One region of the Paenibacillus sp. FSL H8-0048 genome, then DNA from elsewhere that is predicted to be linked to it. Evidence: riboswitches for the same ligand, from Rfam matches in the RefSeq annotation. Region 1 holds a riboswitch; each other region holds the start of a gene.
What was found. Region 1 has a riboswitch for cyclic di-GMP ahead of NSU18_RS16315 (transglutaminase-like domain-containing protein). Riboswitches for the same ligand answer to the same signal wherever they lie in the genome.
Positions count from the first base shown of each region.

Region 2: linked by a shared signal. The riboswitch ahead of NSU18_RS31310 (thiamine pyrophosphate-binding protein) and the one ahead of NSU18_RS16315 (transglutaminase-like domain-containing protein) in region 1 are both predicted to bind cyclic di-GMP.
Region 3: linked by a shared signal. The riboswitch ahead of NSU18_RS17155 (choice-of-anchor A family protein) and the one ahead of NSU18_RS16315 (transglutaminase-like domain-containing protein) in region 1 are both predicted to bind cyclic di-GMP.
Region 4: linked by a shared signal. The riboswitch ahead of NSU18_RS21415 (flagellar assembly protein A) and the one ahead of NSU18_RS16315 (transglutaminase-like domain-containing protein) in region 1 are both predicted to bind cyclic di-GMP.

Region 1 is NZ_JBBODF010000001.1:3,853,162-3,857,374, forward strand. Features, by position in the region: rRNA gene NSU18_RS16310 (16S ribosomal RNA) at 1-513, opposite strand, end outside; gene NSU18_RS16315 (transglutaminase-like domain-containing protein) at 884-1,693, opposite strand; cyclic di-GMP riboswitch class I at 1,707-1,787, opposite strand; cyclic di-GMP riboswitch class I at 1,861-1,942, opposite strand; gene NSU18_RS16320 (class D sortase) at 2,070-2,723, opposite strand; gene NSU18_RS16325 (GtrA family protein) at 2,791-3,195, opposite strand; gene NSU18_RS16330 (glycosyltransferase family 2 protein) at 3,185-4,162, opposite strand.
Region 2 is NZ_JBBODF010000001.1:7,232,971-7,237,183, forward strand. Features, by position in the region: gene NSU18_RS31305 (carboxymuconolactone decarboxylase family protein) at 28-402, opposite strand; gene NSU18_RS31310 (thiamine pyrophosphate-binding protein) at 453-2,096, opposite strand; cyclic di-GMP riboswitch class I at 2,213-2,309, opposite strand; gene NSU18_RS31315 (methyl-accepting chemotaxis protein) at 2,812-4,062, opposite strand; gene NSU18_RS31320 (helix-turn-helix transcriptional regulator) at 4,136-4,213, opposite strand, start outside.
Region 3 is NZ_JBBODF010000001.1:4,046,018-4,050,230, forward strand. Features, by position in the region: gene NSU18_RS17155 (choice-of-anchor A family protein) at 1-1,856, opposite strand, end outside; cyclic di-GMP riboswitch class I at 1,938-2,030, opposite strand; gene NSU18_RS17160 (hypothetical protein) at 2,779-3,156, shown strand; gene NSU18_RS17165 (ASCH domain-containing protein) at 3,533-3,955, opposite strand.
Region 4 is NZ_JBBODF010000001.1:4,980,100-4,984,312, reverse strand. Features, by position in the region: gene NSU18_RS21430 (ABC transporter ATP-binding protein) at 1-102, opposite strand, end outside; gene NSU18_RS21425 (ABC transporter substrate-binding protein) at 117-1,130, opposite strand; gene biuH (biuret amidohydrolase) at 1,156-1,839, opposite strand; cyclic di-GMP riboswitch class I at 2,345-2,437, shown strand; gene NSU18_RS21415 (flagellar assembly protein A) at 2,518-4,167, shown strand.

The DNA.
Region 1 (4,213 bases):
GCTTTCTTCTCAGGTACCGTCACTCCGGCAGCAGTTACTCTACCGGACGTTCTTCCCTGGCAACAGAGCTTTACGATCCGAAAACCTTCATCACTCACGCGGCGTTGCTCCGTCAGGCTTGCGCCCATTGCGGAAGATTCCCTACTGCTGCCTCCCGTAGGAGTCTGGGCCGTGTCTCAGTCCCAGTGTGGCCGTTCACCCTCTCAGGTCGGCTACGCATCGTCGCCTTGGTGGGCCGTTACCCCACCAACTAGCTAATGCGCCGCAGGCCCATCCCCAAGCAGCAGATTGCTCCGCCTTTCATTCTCTCCTCAGGAGAAGAAAGAAATTATCCGGTATTAGCTACCGTTTCCGGTAGTTATCCCAGGCTTGAGGGCAGGTTGCCTACGTGTTACTCACCCGTCCGCCGCTAAGTTTGAAAGGAAGCAAGCTTCCTCTCAAACTCCGCTCGACTTGCATGTATTAGGCACGCCGCCAGCGTTCGTCCTGAGCCAGGATCAAACTCTCCAAATTGGTATTTAGAAAGAGCGATTGCTCATTTTGAAACATCTGACGAGAATTGTTACATTCTCTAATTTTGGATCTCACCGAAGTGATCTCCAGATACTCACTCGTTGTTCAGTTTTCAAAGATCAAGCTCGTTGTCAGCGACGATTACCGCGTCACCAGCAACTCTTATAATATATCACGTTCTTCCGAGCAATGCAAGCTTTATTTTCGAAATCACTTATTTAAGTAATCTCTCATTTCCTTTGCCGCTCCAACAACGCTTATTTATAATAACCTATCCTTCTATTAAAAAGCAACCTTTATATAAATAAAAATAACCCGCTTAATCATTAAGCGGGTTATTCTCAGGTAATGCTATAGTTCACAGCTATTTTTAGTAGAATTTCGCTGCAGTATATTTGCTTGCTGATTTGACCAGTTCTGTTGATGCTGTGTTCTTGCCCAGACCTGCATCAACTGTAGTATCAATCGTTACCCATTTGCCGTTCAGGAACACTTCGTTCCAGGCATGGTATGAAGTTACATAGCTTGTATTCCCCATAACCAATTTGGTTGGAATCCCTTCACTGCGGAGCATAGTAGCGAACAAGGATGCGTAATCGTAGCAGATCCCTTTGTTGGTAGCAAGCGTGTTATCGTTGTTCGGAATATAATCTGTGCTTACGCTGTTAGCCAGAGAGTAATCATATTTCACGTTAGTTACGATGTAATTGTAGATAGCCTTAACTTTGTCTGCATCTGTAGTCAGACCCTTTGTAAGCTGGGCTGCCTTTTGAACGGATTTATCGGAAGAACTCCACTTTACATTCTGTACGGAGCTCAAATATACGGCATTCACATTGCTCATGGAGAGAGATACAGTCTCGGAAGATAGCACTTTATATTTGTTGCCGGTAGTATTCTCAAGAACGGAAACCTTATAAGAGCCATTACCTTGTTGCAGCGGGAACGTCTCGTTCGGCTTGGAGGTGTATAAGTTGTAAGTATAGCTGTTATTGTCCTTGGTAATCATGAGCTTCATCTTCTTGTCCTTAGGAACGTCGTACGAAACCCCGATGACCCCTTGATCAAGTTGTCCAACATTTAACCAGCCTGAATCTGCATTAGCGGCTTGAGCAGTGCCTGTCTGCACGGAAGTGACGATCACAAAAAGTGTAATCAGCATTAAATAAAACTTTTTCATGGATAAAACTCCTTTCGGTAGCTGGCTGCCATTCTTACGGGAAGGCCCTTTAGCTTTGCGTCCCTACCTTTCGATAGGTTTGCCGTTATCGTATAAGCTTTATCTGTCCAATCTACTACCACATAATGACAGATTCTGAATTAAAACAAACAAAAAAAGCCTCTTCATTCGGTAGCTGGCTGCCATCCATGACGGGAAGGCCCTGTAGCTTTGCGTCCCTACCTTTCGATAGGTTTGCCGTTATCGTGTATTAGCTTTTGATAGTTCTATTTTACCATACCTCTATCTATTATCAAGACCCAAAATGCTAGATTCCACCACAAATATACTAAAATTTTATGTTTTTTTCGACCTTTATCGCCTTGTCTTGATAGATTCAGGTCAGCTTGGCATGAATTATAAGTCTGTGGGTCGGGTTGACAAGCGGATCACAGGTAATAAGAGTCAGAATCTTATCATCATCCTTTCCCTTCAGCACCGAAATATCGGTAGGCTCTACAATAGATACATCATATACAACATACTTGTATTCCTGGCCGCTTGTAATAACAGTAATGGTATCCCCTTTACCGACCTCATCCAGTCTGTTGAACAGCCGCCCTGCCGTTCTTGACCGGTGTGCCGCAATCGCTGCATTGCCTACCGCGCCAATCGGAGCCGTCACCTTCATATGCGCCGCAGCATGCTTCATATTGGTCTTGGTGGCGCCCTCCAGTACAGGAAGCTTCAGATCGATTTTGTCGATTTCAATAATGGCGGTGATCTTGCCTCCAACTTCAATCTCGGGCGCTGTAGTGGGTACCGGCTCTTCTGCACCAGACTCTTCCGCCAGCAGCTGGGTGACTTCCGCATAAGGCTTGCTCAGATCCTGGCTGGCAGGAGCGGTAGCCGAAGGAACGATTTCACTATAAGCCTGTTCGGCCTCTTCCAGCAGCTTCTGCTGCTGAGCGTCCTCGTACCATTCGCTTCCTTTGGGGTAGAGCATAATCAGGACCCCGGCAAGTATAATCAAATAGGATAACTTCCGCATGACAATCGCCTCCGCAATATAGAATAAGTGCTACCTCCTCAGAATACCGGGAAGATATGCTGTCTCTTTAGAATACCCATTTCCGGCTTCCAAAGAAATTAATGATCACTGTAATGAAGGTAACCAGCACCTTGGCCAGCAGTACCTGTATCCCCAGCCGGTCCGTCAGAAGATGAATCAGCAGCACCGAAATGCCCAGCACCAGCAGATTCAGGACAATAAATCTCACCAGCTGCATCCGGTCAAAGCCGCCATCCCCGCCTCTGTCTCTTCCCTTAAAGGTCACCTTCTTATTCCAGAAAAAGCTGTTGGCCGTCCCGGCACTGTAGGAAATAATCTGTGCAGGAGTGTTAAGCATCCCCAGGGAATGCAGCAGGGTAAATACCGCAAAATCTATGAATGTGTTAAGCAGGCCCACCGCATTAAATTTCAGAAACTGAATCATGCCTGCGCGCCAAGCCTTATCTTGCATAATCACTTTCCTTCCGGGTGTCTTCAGCCTCTGTATCCGGGTAGCCTCTGGTCTCGCGCACGATATAGAGCGGTCTATCCTTCGATTCGTCATAGATCCGTCCGATGTATTCGCCAATGACGCCCAGCAGCATCAGCACAATGCCGTTAAACAACAGGTTCACCCCGACGATGGACGCCCAGCCCGGCACGGTCCAGGAGGTGAAGACCTTCTGGAATAAGACCAGGAACAGGTAGATGAAGCTGGAAAAGGACAGGAAGAAGCCGACATAGGAGGCGATTTTGAGCGGCTTATGCGAGAAGGAGGTGATTCCGTCGAGCGCAAAGCGGATCATTTTTTTGAGCGGATATTTCGTCTCCCCGGCATAGCGTTCTTCCCGCACATATTCCACCATGGTCTGCCGGAAGCCGACCCAGCTCACCAGCCCCCGTACATAACGGTTCTTCTCCTTCAGACCGCGCAGCACATCGCAGACCTTGCGGTCGATCAGCCGGAAATCCCCTGTATCTGTGGGAATCTCCACACTGGTCATGCTGCTGAGCAGACGGTAAAAGATTTTGGCCGTCACCTTCTTGAAAAAGGTCTCTCCGTGGCGCTTCAGCCGCTTGGCATAGACTACCTCATAGCCTTCCTTCCACTTGGCGATCATCTGCAGGATAACCTCCGGCGGGTCCTGGAGATCTGCGTCAATCACCACGACAGCCTGACCTTCAGCATAATCCATGCCCGCCGTAATCGCCACCTGGTGGCCGAAGTTACGGGAGAAGTCAATCAGCTTGACATGCTCATCCCTATTACTGATTCCGCGCATAATCTCAGCTGTACGGTCCCGGCTGCCATCATTGACGAACACGAGCTCATAGGTATCCCCGCACTCATCCATTACTTTTTTGAGCCGCTCGTAGGTTACCTGAATGACTTCCTCCTCATTATACATGGGGACAATTACACTATATCTGGCCTTCACAAGGGTTCCTCCTAAATTTATTGTAAGCCACAGCTTCCTTGATGTGCCTCA
Region 2 (4,213 bases), 3.4 Mb from region 1:
TGCAATCAAAAGTCGAAAATTGTAGATTTATGAAGATTTTTCTTTAATCTCTTCCAGGGTATCCAGCAGCACATTAAAGGCCGAAATCACCCGGGGGGCACCAACGCAAGGAGTGAGATGCAGCAGCACCCCCTTAATCTGATCGACGGTCATGCCAACGCGAAGTGCCATTACATAATGAACCCCTAGCTGCTCATATTGCCCCATCGTAATCAGAGACGAGATCACCGCGATCTCCTTCCAGTCAGAGCCAATCGTGGTCCGCTGAAAAATATCACCATAGGCATTGCCCATAATATACTCGGCTAATTCCGGAAAATGCTCTTTAATCGGAGCCAGGGCTTTGGCCCCGTAATCTCCTGAGAGATCAGTGAAATGTTCGAGTCCGCTGTTCTTGTTCATGCTTTTGGCCTCCTGATAGTAGGTTAGAAAAAGTAAGCGAATGCGGCTTCTTACGTAAGATCCAGCGTGCGGTGAGCCGTAGGAGGCATCTCATCACGGTCAGTCAGCAGCTCAATGACAGAGGTCTTGTTAAGTGCGATAGCCTCGCGGATTGCGGCGGCGAACTCCTCCTGCGTCTCACAGCGGAAGCCGGCTGCACCCAGCGATTCGGCGAATTTCACAGCATCCATCGGAACCTCGAAGATCGTACCGTCAATCCGGCCGGTCGTTTTCTCCATGCCCTTGAGCGCCATATCCAGCTGCATATTGTTCACCACGATGAAAATCACCGGAATATCCTTGCAAACGGCCGTGTTTATTTCAGCTCCTAGCATCATAAAACAGCCGTCACCGGTTATACAGAAGACGGTCTCCCCGGGAGAGGCTGCCTTGGCGCCGATGGCCATGCCAATTGAATTGCCCATGCAGGCAAAGTAGGCATCGAATATGAAGCTGCCGGGCCTGCGGACATTGAACCATTTCACCGCATTGAAGCCATGGCTGCCATCATCTACGAACACGCTGCTGTTGTAGGGGATTAGTTCGCTCATCGTGCTCATTACCGAAGCCAGAGATAGTCCCGCCAGCACGGGCAGCTCGTCATTGTAATCATTGGAGATAGTAATTTCATGCTTGGTGACTGTTGAGGGGTCCAGCTTCTGAAGATACAGCGCCAGGTTGTCCCTTAAGTCTCCGCCGACAGCGATGGTGGACGAGGTGAGGATTTTGCCGACAAAGGTTGGATCTACGTCGAACTGAATCAGCTGCTGCGGATGATTCTCCGGCTTCAGGTTGCAGATGGTCATGTCGCTGAGACGGGAGCCCAGAACAATGAACAGGTCGCTGTTGTTCAGCAATTCATCGCCGTGCGACGAGCCTCCAACACCGACAGGACCGTGATAGAGAGGGTGATCATAAGCTATGGCGCCTTTGCCGCCTGGAGAGGTGACTACAGGAATGTTGAAGGTTTCGGCCAACTGCACCAGTTCCTGATGCGCCCCGGAGCGGTTAACGCCTTTACCGGCAATGATCAGAGGGCGGGCGGATTGATTAATCGCCGAGATGACCCGGTCATAGTTCTGATAACTGACCAGTCCCTCGCGCTGCGGCAGAACAATCCGGCATTCCGCGAGCCGCTCTGTCTGCACCTCAAACGGAATGCAGAGATGGACCGGACCTTTCCGGTCACCGAGGGCGATGGATAGGGCATGGTTGAAAATCGTGCTGAAGTGATCGCCGCGTTCTACGAGCTTGCTGAAGAGGGTGGCCGGCCGGAACATATCCGCCAAATCAGCCAGATAGGAAGTGGAATCCTGACATTGGGGAATGCCCAGCTCCTTGATGGACTGATGGCCGGTGATGAAGAGGACGGGAAGATTATTGGCCTTGGCATGCGCTGCTGCGGTGAGCAGATTCGTTCCGCCCGGACCGGAGGTGCCGAAGGCTACCCCGAGGCTGCCGGTCTTTAGAGCGTAACCGCCGGCGGCGAAGCCGGAGCTGGATTCGTGCCGGCCGGGGATGAACTCTATGCCATAGTCGACCATTTTCAAAGCGATGGGGCAAATAGACTTGCCTATGATACCAAAAGAATGAGTGACTCCCAGATTGCGTAAAGCTTCCGCCATATAATCTGCAACTGTCTTCAGAACATCCACCCCGCATGTTGTTATTTGTATAAGTCAGCAATAGAAAACCTGTACTCAACATTGGAGCACAGGTCTGTTGCACGAATCACCATAATCAAACGCGAAACCTAAGGCGTTCACAGTTTTTCAGCAACCTGGCTGTCATGATCCCACTTCAGAAATGAGACTGTAGATCCATGGCTTTGCGTCATTCCCTTTCGGTGAATTTTGCCGGTATGCGGTTATAAATCAATCTGTGGAGAATTTTCCTTTACAATATATTCCTTGCTGCTCTTTTGTCAATAACCCCTGCGAGAAGAAACTCGGAATTTGCCGAATATTCAGGAATAAAAAGGGCTGAATATTTGGAATTTCAAACTTTTGAAAATGGTTGTCCCTGGAAGACTAAAGTCTTAAAATGCAAATGAGAATTCTGGGCTATTATTATTAATAGTAAGTACAAAGACTTATTGTAATCCTGAGTTACTGCAAAATGTTAAGAATTCACTAGATATACAGCACTTAAAGATTCGATGATAGGACTTAAGTAATGGACAGGTGAGATGTTGGCTTATAGACAAGCTAAGACAATAGAACGACTATAGTAAAGAAGTGCAAAGCATGCTTTTTACCCTTATGCACAATTTCAACAATTTGTGAATATTACATAACAATCTTAGTTTGGCCAGAGAAAAAGAGACACCACCCGCAGAAAATCCCGCAGGCGTGTCTCTTTGTACCGAAGCTAGAATTTGAAAATATGAATCGTTTTTTGCAGATTAAAGACGGCGGAGGTCATCTTCTCTGTCTCTTCAGCCACGGATTGCAGCGCGTGAATCTGTTCGTTCATTGCGGCAGATACCTCTTCGGTCCCTGCGGCGGTCTCCTGGGTGATGGCTGAGATATTCTCGATCGCGCCGGAGATCTTGAGCGCGCTCTCCAGCATAAGGTCACTCTCTGCGGAGAAGGAAGCGATCTGTTCGGTTATGTATTGGACACTATGCACAATTTGAGCAAAGATGTTAGCCGTTTCCGTTATCATTTCATTCTGTACCTGAACGACCTCTTCGTTAATGGCGATATTATCGATGGCCTGCTTGATATCCGCTTCAATGCTGCGGACCAGTCCGAACACCTCTTTGGTGGAAGCGGTGGATTCCTCGGCCAGCTTGCGGACCTCCTGGGCAACAACTGCGAACCCGCGGCCATGCTCACCTGCACGGGCAGCTTCAATGGAAGCATTGAGCGACAGCAGATTGGTCTGTTCGGCAATTTCGGTAATTGTCTTGGTTATCATCGTAATGCCGCGTGCGTTCTGTGATAGGGCTTCGATCGTATCCGCCACCTTTTGGGTAGCCTGGATGTTCTTACGCATGCCTTCGGCTTGGGTATCCACGGATTGCCGTCCCTGTTCAACCAATTCCAGCGTATGTACAGATCTTCTATTCATTTCTTTAGTGGAGTTCGTATAATTGGAGACTTTGATTTCGATATCCTTGATCGATTCGGTCATATCAGCGATATCCACCGAGATTTCGTTAGCACCCAGAGCCAGCTCATTGGAGGAGGAGGCCACCTGAGCCATTACAAATTTCAGGTTCTGATTCTTGTCTTCAATCCCGCGGCTGGCGTCCATAACCTGACGGGTAATCTGTGAGGCATCGGTGAGGATTTTTTTGAGCTTGTCAATCATGGTGTTGAACGAGCGGCTAATGTCACCCATCGAGCCATTCTCGTCGGCACGGCTGGTGAAGTCGCCTTTGGCAATCGTGTGCGTCACATTGGAGATATCCTCAAATGAAGATGTAAGCGTTCTCTCAATGAAGCGCGCAAGCGGGTAAGTCAGCGCTGCCAGGACGGCGACAAGAATAATGCCGATGAGCAGCCTGTCCATCAGTATTAGTGTGATTAAGACAGGGACAGCGAATAAAGCGGCAACCAGGTAACATCCGGTGACGATTTTTTGTTTCAATGGAAGCTTGTTCATCCAGTCCATAATGTAGAGTCCCCCTATAAATAATAATGTGTATTGTAATATTATAGGGGATACTAGTGCATTTGGTCTATTATTAAAAATCGTATAATGCTGCCGCTTCACGCAGAGCTGAAGCAACCGTATCCGCAAGCTCAGGCGGTGCCGTTACCTT
Region 3 (4,213 bases), 190 kb from region 1:
GGTGTTGGCTCTGCCGTTGGTGTCGGTGTCGGTACTGCCGTTGGTGTCGGTGTTGACACTGCTGTCGGCGTTGGTGTCGGTCCTGCCGTTGGCGTCGGTGTTGGCACTGCCGTTGGCGTTGGTGTCGGCTCTGCTGTCGGCGTCGGTGTTGGTACTGCTGTCGGCGTCGGTGTTGGTACTGCCGTTGGCGTTGGTGTCGGTACTGCTGTCGGCGTCGGTGTTGGCACTGCCGTTGGCGTCGGTGTTGGCACTGCCGTTGGCGTCGGTGTCGGTACTGCTGTTGGCGTCGGTGTTGGCACTGCCGTTGGCGTCGGTGTTGGCACTGCCGTTGGCGTTGGCGTCGGCTTCACTGTCGGCGTTGGTGTCGGCTTCACTGTTGGCGTTGGTGTCGGCTTCACGGTCGGCGTTGGCGTCGGCTTCACTGTCGGCGTTGGCGTCGGCTTCACTGTCGGCGTTGGCGTCGGCTTCACTGTCGGTGTTGGCGTCGGCTTCACGGTCGGCGTTGGCGTCGGCTTCACAGTCGGCGTTGGTGTCGGCTTCACAGTCGGCGTTGGCGTCGGCTTCACTGTTGGTGTTGGCGTCGGCTTCACAGTCGGCGTTGGTGTCGGCTTCACAGTCGGCGTTGGCGTCGGCTTCACAGTCGGCGTTGGCGTCGGCTTCACGGTCGGCGTTGGCGTCGGCTTCACGGTTGGCTTTGGAGTTGGGGTGCACAGAGGTGTAGGTGAAGGTTTTATAGTCGGTGTAGGCTTCACAGTTGGAGTCGGTGTTGGTTTTACTGTAGGTGTTGGCGTTACCGTTGGTGTCACTGTGGGTGTTGGCGTTACCGTTGGTGTTGGTGTCACTGTTGGTGTTGGTGTTACCATCGGCGTTGGTTTCACTGTGGGTGTCGGCGTTACCGTTGGTGTTGGTTTCACTGTGGGTGTTGGCGTTACCGTCGGCGTTGGTGTCACTGTGGGTGTCGGCGTTACGGTCGGCGTCGGACTCGGCGGCGGCCCCTCTCCCTCGTACATTCCAAGGTGCATCTCAACACCGCCGCTAAAAGATTTTGCAATCAGGGTCCCGTACAGCTCTGCTCCCTTATAATGAATATCCGCTCTGGGTGCGAGAATCGTCCCGTAGAAGGACGTATACTCGATATTCACCTCAGAAGCCTCGTAAAAGTTGAACAATACTTGACTGGCCCTGCCATTATTCATTGCAAAACTTGGCACATTGACTGTAGACCCGCTAATATTAATAATCAACGTTGCGTTCGGGGCAATATTGAATTGGATGTAATTCGTTTTTGCCAGAGTAGCGGCATCCAGATGAACGACATTGAAGGCATCCGGTGCATTGATTGTAAGCTGCCCATAATGATTATCGCCAATCTCATTCGTGCCGGCTAAGGCTCCATACTCTGTGGATCGGGAGATCAGCATCTGCTGCTCGGCTGCAAAATCAATCGGGCTGGCATTTTTCTTCCCGCCTTTAATGCTGACACTAGGCTCATTGGCTGTAAAGCTATTCCCAAATACCACATTTCCATAGATCTCTCCGCTGCCCGAATGTACAAAATCCTTACCGGCCACAAGTACATCCGTCGGAGCAGCATCCCTGTATGCTCTGGCTACTCCGTAGCCTCCGGTGAGGGTAATGTTCCCTGCCGCTGCCAGGCGGCCTTCAATCTGATCATTGCCTTGCACAAAATCCCCGAAAATAAAAGCATTAAAATTCCCTGCAACTCCTAAAACCGGTGTTGGCGTATACGGCACCCCTGAAGCTGCTCTAACATCCGTCCCCCATGTAAAGGCACTGGATAAAGTCAATAGGCCCGCCATAATGATGGCGGCTGTTTTACGTACTCTTTTTTTCAATAGTCCACACCTCCTAGTTACTATTCTATGAATCTGTCACGCGACTATAACAACAAAAAGACCGCCACGAAGGGTTAGCTTCACGGCGGCCGGACGACCCTAGCCTCAACTTTAGAGACAGTAGATTCCTGACTTTGCGTCCCGTTCTTTCGATACGGTTTGCGTTTGTACATGATTTCGGTATGAAATTGAGATTCGCTTATGTAAATTCATGGTTGAGTCTATGACATTTGTTACTTTTGTACTAATTTTAGTTTATCCGCTCCCCCACCCTATTGTCAATCCATTCCCAGTATATTTTTTGAAATTATTTTCGCAATGATTTCTTATTGAACCCTTGTACCATAAGGCTTAACGGGCGAGTCTCTTGTTTATCTGCTGACGAAAAAAGTCGAGAAATCAGAGAATCGGCTGTAGCCGTTTATCTCTTCTCTCTACAATTGTATCAATTTATATTATTAAAATTTGATGCATTTGTCCTATTTCATCACCCTCAGCCCAGCTCCACTCATCATCTGCTCCTGTTCAAAGCAATTTTACCTATTTATAGGCATCTCAACTGAAAAAAAGTGCCGCCCATAAGGACGACACCTGCTAATAGAATTCATATATTTTGAATAAAAATGTCGCCTAGGCAGACCCGAACAGCTGAACCCAGCCAATCATCGATACCCAGAGCGGAACACTTAGAATAATCCCGAATACCAAACCACGGCGGAGACTTCCTTCATGACTCATTGCCATTCTCCTTTGAGCTGATTTATTTTTCAATCTTTATTATTTCAATTTTAATATATAATAATTCGTTTTATTTTATTGCGAAAAAAATCACATTATTTGAGTAATTTATTAAACCCATTGATTATTTTTTGAAAAATGAGTTACAATGCGAATATACGTTCTCTTCGAGGGGTTGAGAGAGATGCATAGAGCAGAGAGTCAGGATAACCTGCTGGTCAAATCCTATATTTTGCTGCCGCTTATACTATCCGCCTTTGAGCGCGATGCTTCTGCTATATCCTCAGAGCTGCGCACGCCCGCGCCTTATCTGGAGGTGATCCAGAGGGCCGTCCATGCCGCTTCTGCCGATCTGCGGGAGATTCGTGCCGGGATGCGCGCCCGTGGTCTGAAGGTCTATGAACAGCAGCGGCTGGAGGCGGGCGTTGAAGCCAGATTCGTCTGCAGAGGTTATCACGAGCGGATGCTGCTGCTGGATGATGTGATTGCCGCCCAGGCCACTCTGCATATGCGGAGATATCTGGGTATGGAGAAGACGGAGCAGGGCGGCGGTTCGAAGTAAGGTTAACAAAAGAAGCCTGCCGCAAGCGGCAGACTTCTGCATTAAATGATCACCCGGATGCGGTTACATTAACAACGTCCAATACCCGAGCGTGCCGCATATAACCACCACAGCTACCGGGTACAGGATTCTACGGCTTACCTGATCCCTGAACGCAAGAAACAAACAAAGCATACAAAGCCATGCAATTAGAAGGCTTCCCATCTATTATGCATACGCTCCTTCCCGGCATTCCTGCCCCTCTCCAGCGGTAGACCGCCTCAGAGCACAACTATCCTTATATACTTATATAGGAAGATTCCCCGCCGAATATCCCAATTATACCAGCTGACAGCCAATCCGGAGCATTATTTCTTCAACAATGCCGTCAGAAAATTCACATTTCCTCTTCCAGCACAGGATATTCCCAGAACCCCAGACGTCCCTTGGCAGGGATGGGATGTACCAGCGGAACAACCTCCTCCAGCTTCCAGGCATACCTTCCTTCGGCATAATTGCCGAATATATATTCATTGCCGTCCGGCCAGCCTTGCTGCGCCAGCTCCGGCGTCACCTCACAGCAATCCGCAATGCGGCTGACCGCAATGATCCTGCCGGTTGGCAGATTGTCCGCAGTGTAGCCATGACGGGCCAGCAACGACTGATACGGCTCCGTCCGGCAGATCGCCTTATTCACCTGCATCCCGGCATGAATGGCTAACTCTCCCCGGTAGGCAGTCCGCCAGGTCCGGGTTTCGATTTGTTTTTCTCCCAGCGCAATTAACGTGGCCCACGGCTGGCGAATGGTCAGGCATTTCATAATGTAGCTTGCCTCCTCTGGTGATAGAATAATAGTTAAGAAGGAAGACAGATAAAATATAGGTAACAAATTAGATCAAGAGTACGGGGTATTAAAAATGAAAATTATTCAATGAGGATACCACATATAAGCTAGGTGTCAAATATAATCATGTCCAGGTTAGAAGAATTGATATTGAACTGTTTGAAGATCAAGAAAAGGGGCTGTCCCAAAAGCCATGAAGTGGCTGCTTGGGACAGCTCTTTATTTTGTAGTAGG
Region 4 (4,213 bases), 1.1 Mb from region 1:
GCCGAAGGACAGAGAGCAATTGCGCAGGGAGAGCATCGTTTCCCGGGTACCGGGATGCTGCACGGCGGCAGCCTCCAGCTGTTCTTTGATCGCTGTTGTCATTATCAGGCCCCTCCTTATTTCAAAAACTCGTTGGTGAACAGTCCGCCTATGTCCTGTTCATTTTTCACAAAGCCCAGCTCGACCAGATTCTTCTGCAGTGTCTCCCAAGATGCCTCGTCCATCGAGCCCAGCGGGAGCTTCTCCGGATCAAGCAGCGGAATGCTGGCCTTCATCATATTGACCTCATGCTTCAAATCCAGCTTCTCGCCATACTTAAGACCGAATTCTGCCGCCTCCTCCGGATGCTTGACCGCATAATCCCAGCCCTGCATAGAGGCCTGCACGAAGCTTGCGACCATCTCCGGGTCCTTCTTAATAACAGACTCCGTGGTGAACAAGGTATCGGCATAGAAATTGATGCCATAGTCGTTTGGATCGATAATATTCACTTCCTTGCCCTGCTCCTCTACAGCCAGCACTTCATTAATGACATATCCGGGCCAAGCCTTGACCTGACCGGTTAACAGCGGACTCAGATCATATTTGACCGGCATCTCTTCGATTTGCGAAGGGTCAATGCCTGCGCTTTTCTCCATGGCACGGAAGGTCAGCTCTTCGTTGCCGCCCAGCTTGATGCCCACCTTTTGCCCGGTAAGATCCTCCATTGTCTTGATCCCCGACTCTTTGAGTGCGAACATGACGAACGGGGTTTTGCGGTAGATTGCGGACAACGCTTTGACCGGGACGCCCTTTTCTCTGGCAATGACGACCTGGTCGGCACCGGTAACCCCGAACTCCTCACTGCCGGAAGCTACCATCTGCACAGCCGGGAAATCCGAGCCCCCCGGGCGGATCTCAACATCCAGCCCCGCTTCTTTATAGAAGCCTTTTTCCACTGCGGTATAAAAGCCGGCAAACTGCGCCTGGTGAATCCATTTCAGCCGGAGCACCACCTTTTTCAGCTCGCCCGAGCCTTCCGCTCCTTGTCCTTCGGCCTTCCCGGCTTCCGTATGGTTACCGCAGGCGGTCAGGAGCAGCATTAGCGAGGTTAACAGCATCAGCGCCTTCGTTCTGGACTTGTTCCACATGGTAATTCCCCCGTTTATGAATGATTTAGTATTGCTCCAGCGCCTTCAGCACCGCTTGTGAATCACTTACACTGCCGAACACCCCGCCCTGCATTTGAACCATACTCAGTGCCGCCAGGTGATTCGCTTCATCCGTCGCTCCTGTACAATCTGCAAGAATCAGACACTCGTACCCCCGGTCATTGGCCTCCCGCATCGTGGTGTGTACACAGACATCCGTAGTAATTCCAGTCAGAATCAGATGGGTAATTCCTTTATTCTTCAAGATCAGGTCCAGGTCCGTTGCATAAAAGCTGCCTTTGCCCGGCTTGTCTATAATGTACTCTCCGGCAATAGGCGCCAGCTCCTCGATGATCTGCCAGCCGCGTTCCCCCCGTACGAGGATTCGTCCCGCCGGTCCATCGGAGCCGATCTCAGCCCCGATCTGGCGGCTTCGCCACCGCTTGTTCGCCGGCAGATCCGACAGATCCGGCTTATGCCCCTCGCGGGTATGAATCACGGTGAACCCTTCGATGTCCCGGATACGGGCCAGCAGGCGCTGAATGGGCTGAATCGCCCGCGCTGTTAATGAGAGGTCATAGCCCATTCTCTCGACGTAACCGCCCTTGCCGCAAAAATCCGTCTGCATGTCGATAATCATCAGCGCTGTCTTCGCCGGGTCCAACGCCCCGTCATAAGGCCAGATGTAAGGTGTTGCTGCAATTTGCATGGTTTATGCTCCTCTCCTGATGCCGTCATCTCTATTAACGTTATATTTGTTAACATTAATTCGCGTTTCCTTGGTATGAGTTAGATTATATTACAATGAATTTGGGATGTCTTCGGTTTTATTACGAAATAATGCATTGAATGTTTGTGTTAATTCACATAACTAACACATACATAACATATTCACTCGCAATACTGCTTATTAAAAAGGAACACTCCGGGTTTTGCTAAGCCCAGGATGTCCCAACCGTTGAATACCCACAATCCCTCTCCTATTCCCCTTCCATAAGCTGTAAGCGCTGGGAAACCAGTTTTTTTGTCGAAATAGAGCTGCATATTTCGAGTTTTTTGATAAATAGGCATAATATAGTTGAAAAATAGCTCTTTAAGTACTAGAATTAAGCTTGTTTGCAGAAGTTAATGACGCATAAGAACTATTTATGATTCTTTTTGTCGATTGCAGTCGATCACAATTCATCGCCTCTACAGGATGTATATCATTGATCTATTTCTAAAGGCAAACTCCCCGAAAGGGCAGGACGCAAAGCTATGGGCCTAAGAACGCCGGAATCCGCGTTTACGGTTGCCAGGCTGCCAATAGAGACCACTTAAGCCAGCTGTTCAGGAGGAAGATAAGACTTCCGGGCTTGATGATGTTCTTTTTCTGTACGAATTGCCATTGATCATACGAAAAAGTGAGGTTACAACCATGCCGCAGCAGGATATCGAACCAAGCCGATATGAATTCGTAGAGTCCCTGATGCTTGAACGTAAAGGTCTCCTGGATTCATTCTCTGTGGAGGGCCGAGCTTCTGACGGGACAACTGGAGATAAGAATGGAATTATCCTCGTGCAGGACAACCAGATATTCATTACTCCCCCGCTCCCCGGAGGCGCTCCCGCCCGTATTTCTGCGATCCACCCTGTTGTCCTGAAGATCAACTGGAAGACCGTTACAGAGCCAACTGAGGTGACCAAGGCAGATTATATTACCTGGGAGATCTGCGAGAAGCCGCAGTATGAAATCACCGTATCGCCTGACAAGCTCAAGGTCCACTTCACTTTATATCGTGCAGAGAAGTACGCCTGGAATCTGGTCAACTGTCCCGCCGCCTTCGAGACGGTCGTCCGTGCCCAGCCCAACCCGGCGGTGCTGCTGTCCACGCTCACCATAGAACAGATTATTTCCTCACTGGACAACCGTTTCATTCTGCAGAGCCTGAACATTTCCGCCCTGTACGCGGAGCTTACGAATCCTACATATCTTCCCGTATGTATCGCTGAAGGAAGAGCCCCGCTGCCCGGCAAGGAGGCCCGGCTGGAATTCCAGCTGCCGGAGCATACACTGGAGGGGAACAGAATGCTTGGGGGGCAGGAAGCCCCCGCTCAGAAGCCCGCGGAACCCTTGGAGTATCTCCGTTTCCCGGGAGCCCCCTTCACCTATGCAGGTGAAGTCTTCGCCCGCAAGCTGCCGCCGGAGGAAGGCATTCCCGGCCTCGGCACAGACGGAAGGGTCCTGCCCCCTCCCCCGCCGCAGGATATCTACTTCGCTGCCGGTAATCACGCCAAGCTCCTTCCCTGCGGTAATATCGTAGCCAACCGCACAGGCAGACCCCGCATCTGCGGAGGAAGCGGCAGCGTCCGGATCTGCGACTTCCCTCCGGTCTGTCTGCTGACCAGAGAGATGACTGAGCCTGCGGGCGACGTTATGTTCGCAGGCGACATTATTGTACCGGGAGATCTGGAAGGATCTGTACGGATCGAAGCCCTGGGAAATGTGTACGTCTATGGCGATATCCGCCAATCTACGATTATAGCGACCGGCAGTATTTATGTTAGCGGCCAGGTCACCGGCAGCGGCCTGTACGCCGGATATGCCGGGGTACAGCAGCATCGTCTGCACAGCCTCGCAGGACTGCTGCGTATAGAAGTGGACGGACTGCGCGAGGCGGCACGCCAGCTTGCCAAGAACGTAGAGTCCCGGCAGCAGTCGGTGAATTACGGACTGGTGGTCATGCTGCTGCTGGAGGATAAATACAACCACCTCGATAGCCTGATCCGCGATCTTGAAGCTGCCCTGAGCCGTATGAACGGAGAGTTCGGCTCAGGCACAGACCCGCTCCGGCACATGCTTGAGGTGTTCACCCACCCGGGGCAATTCACCGGATATATTACGGATAGTGTCCTAAGCAGCTTCTCCAGGCTGCTCCTCAAGCTGGGCGAAGAGATTGAACTGCTCCAGGAGGAGCATGCAGTGATTAATCTTGCCCAGTCGCAGGGCAGCCGCCTGGAGTCCGGCGGCAAGCTGCTTGTGCGGGATTCTTGTTAAGTACTACTACTGACGGTGACGTTCATATCTATACACACACAAAGCG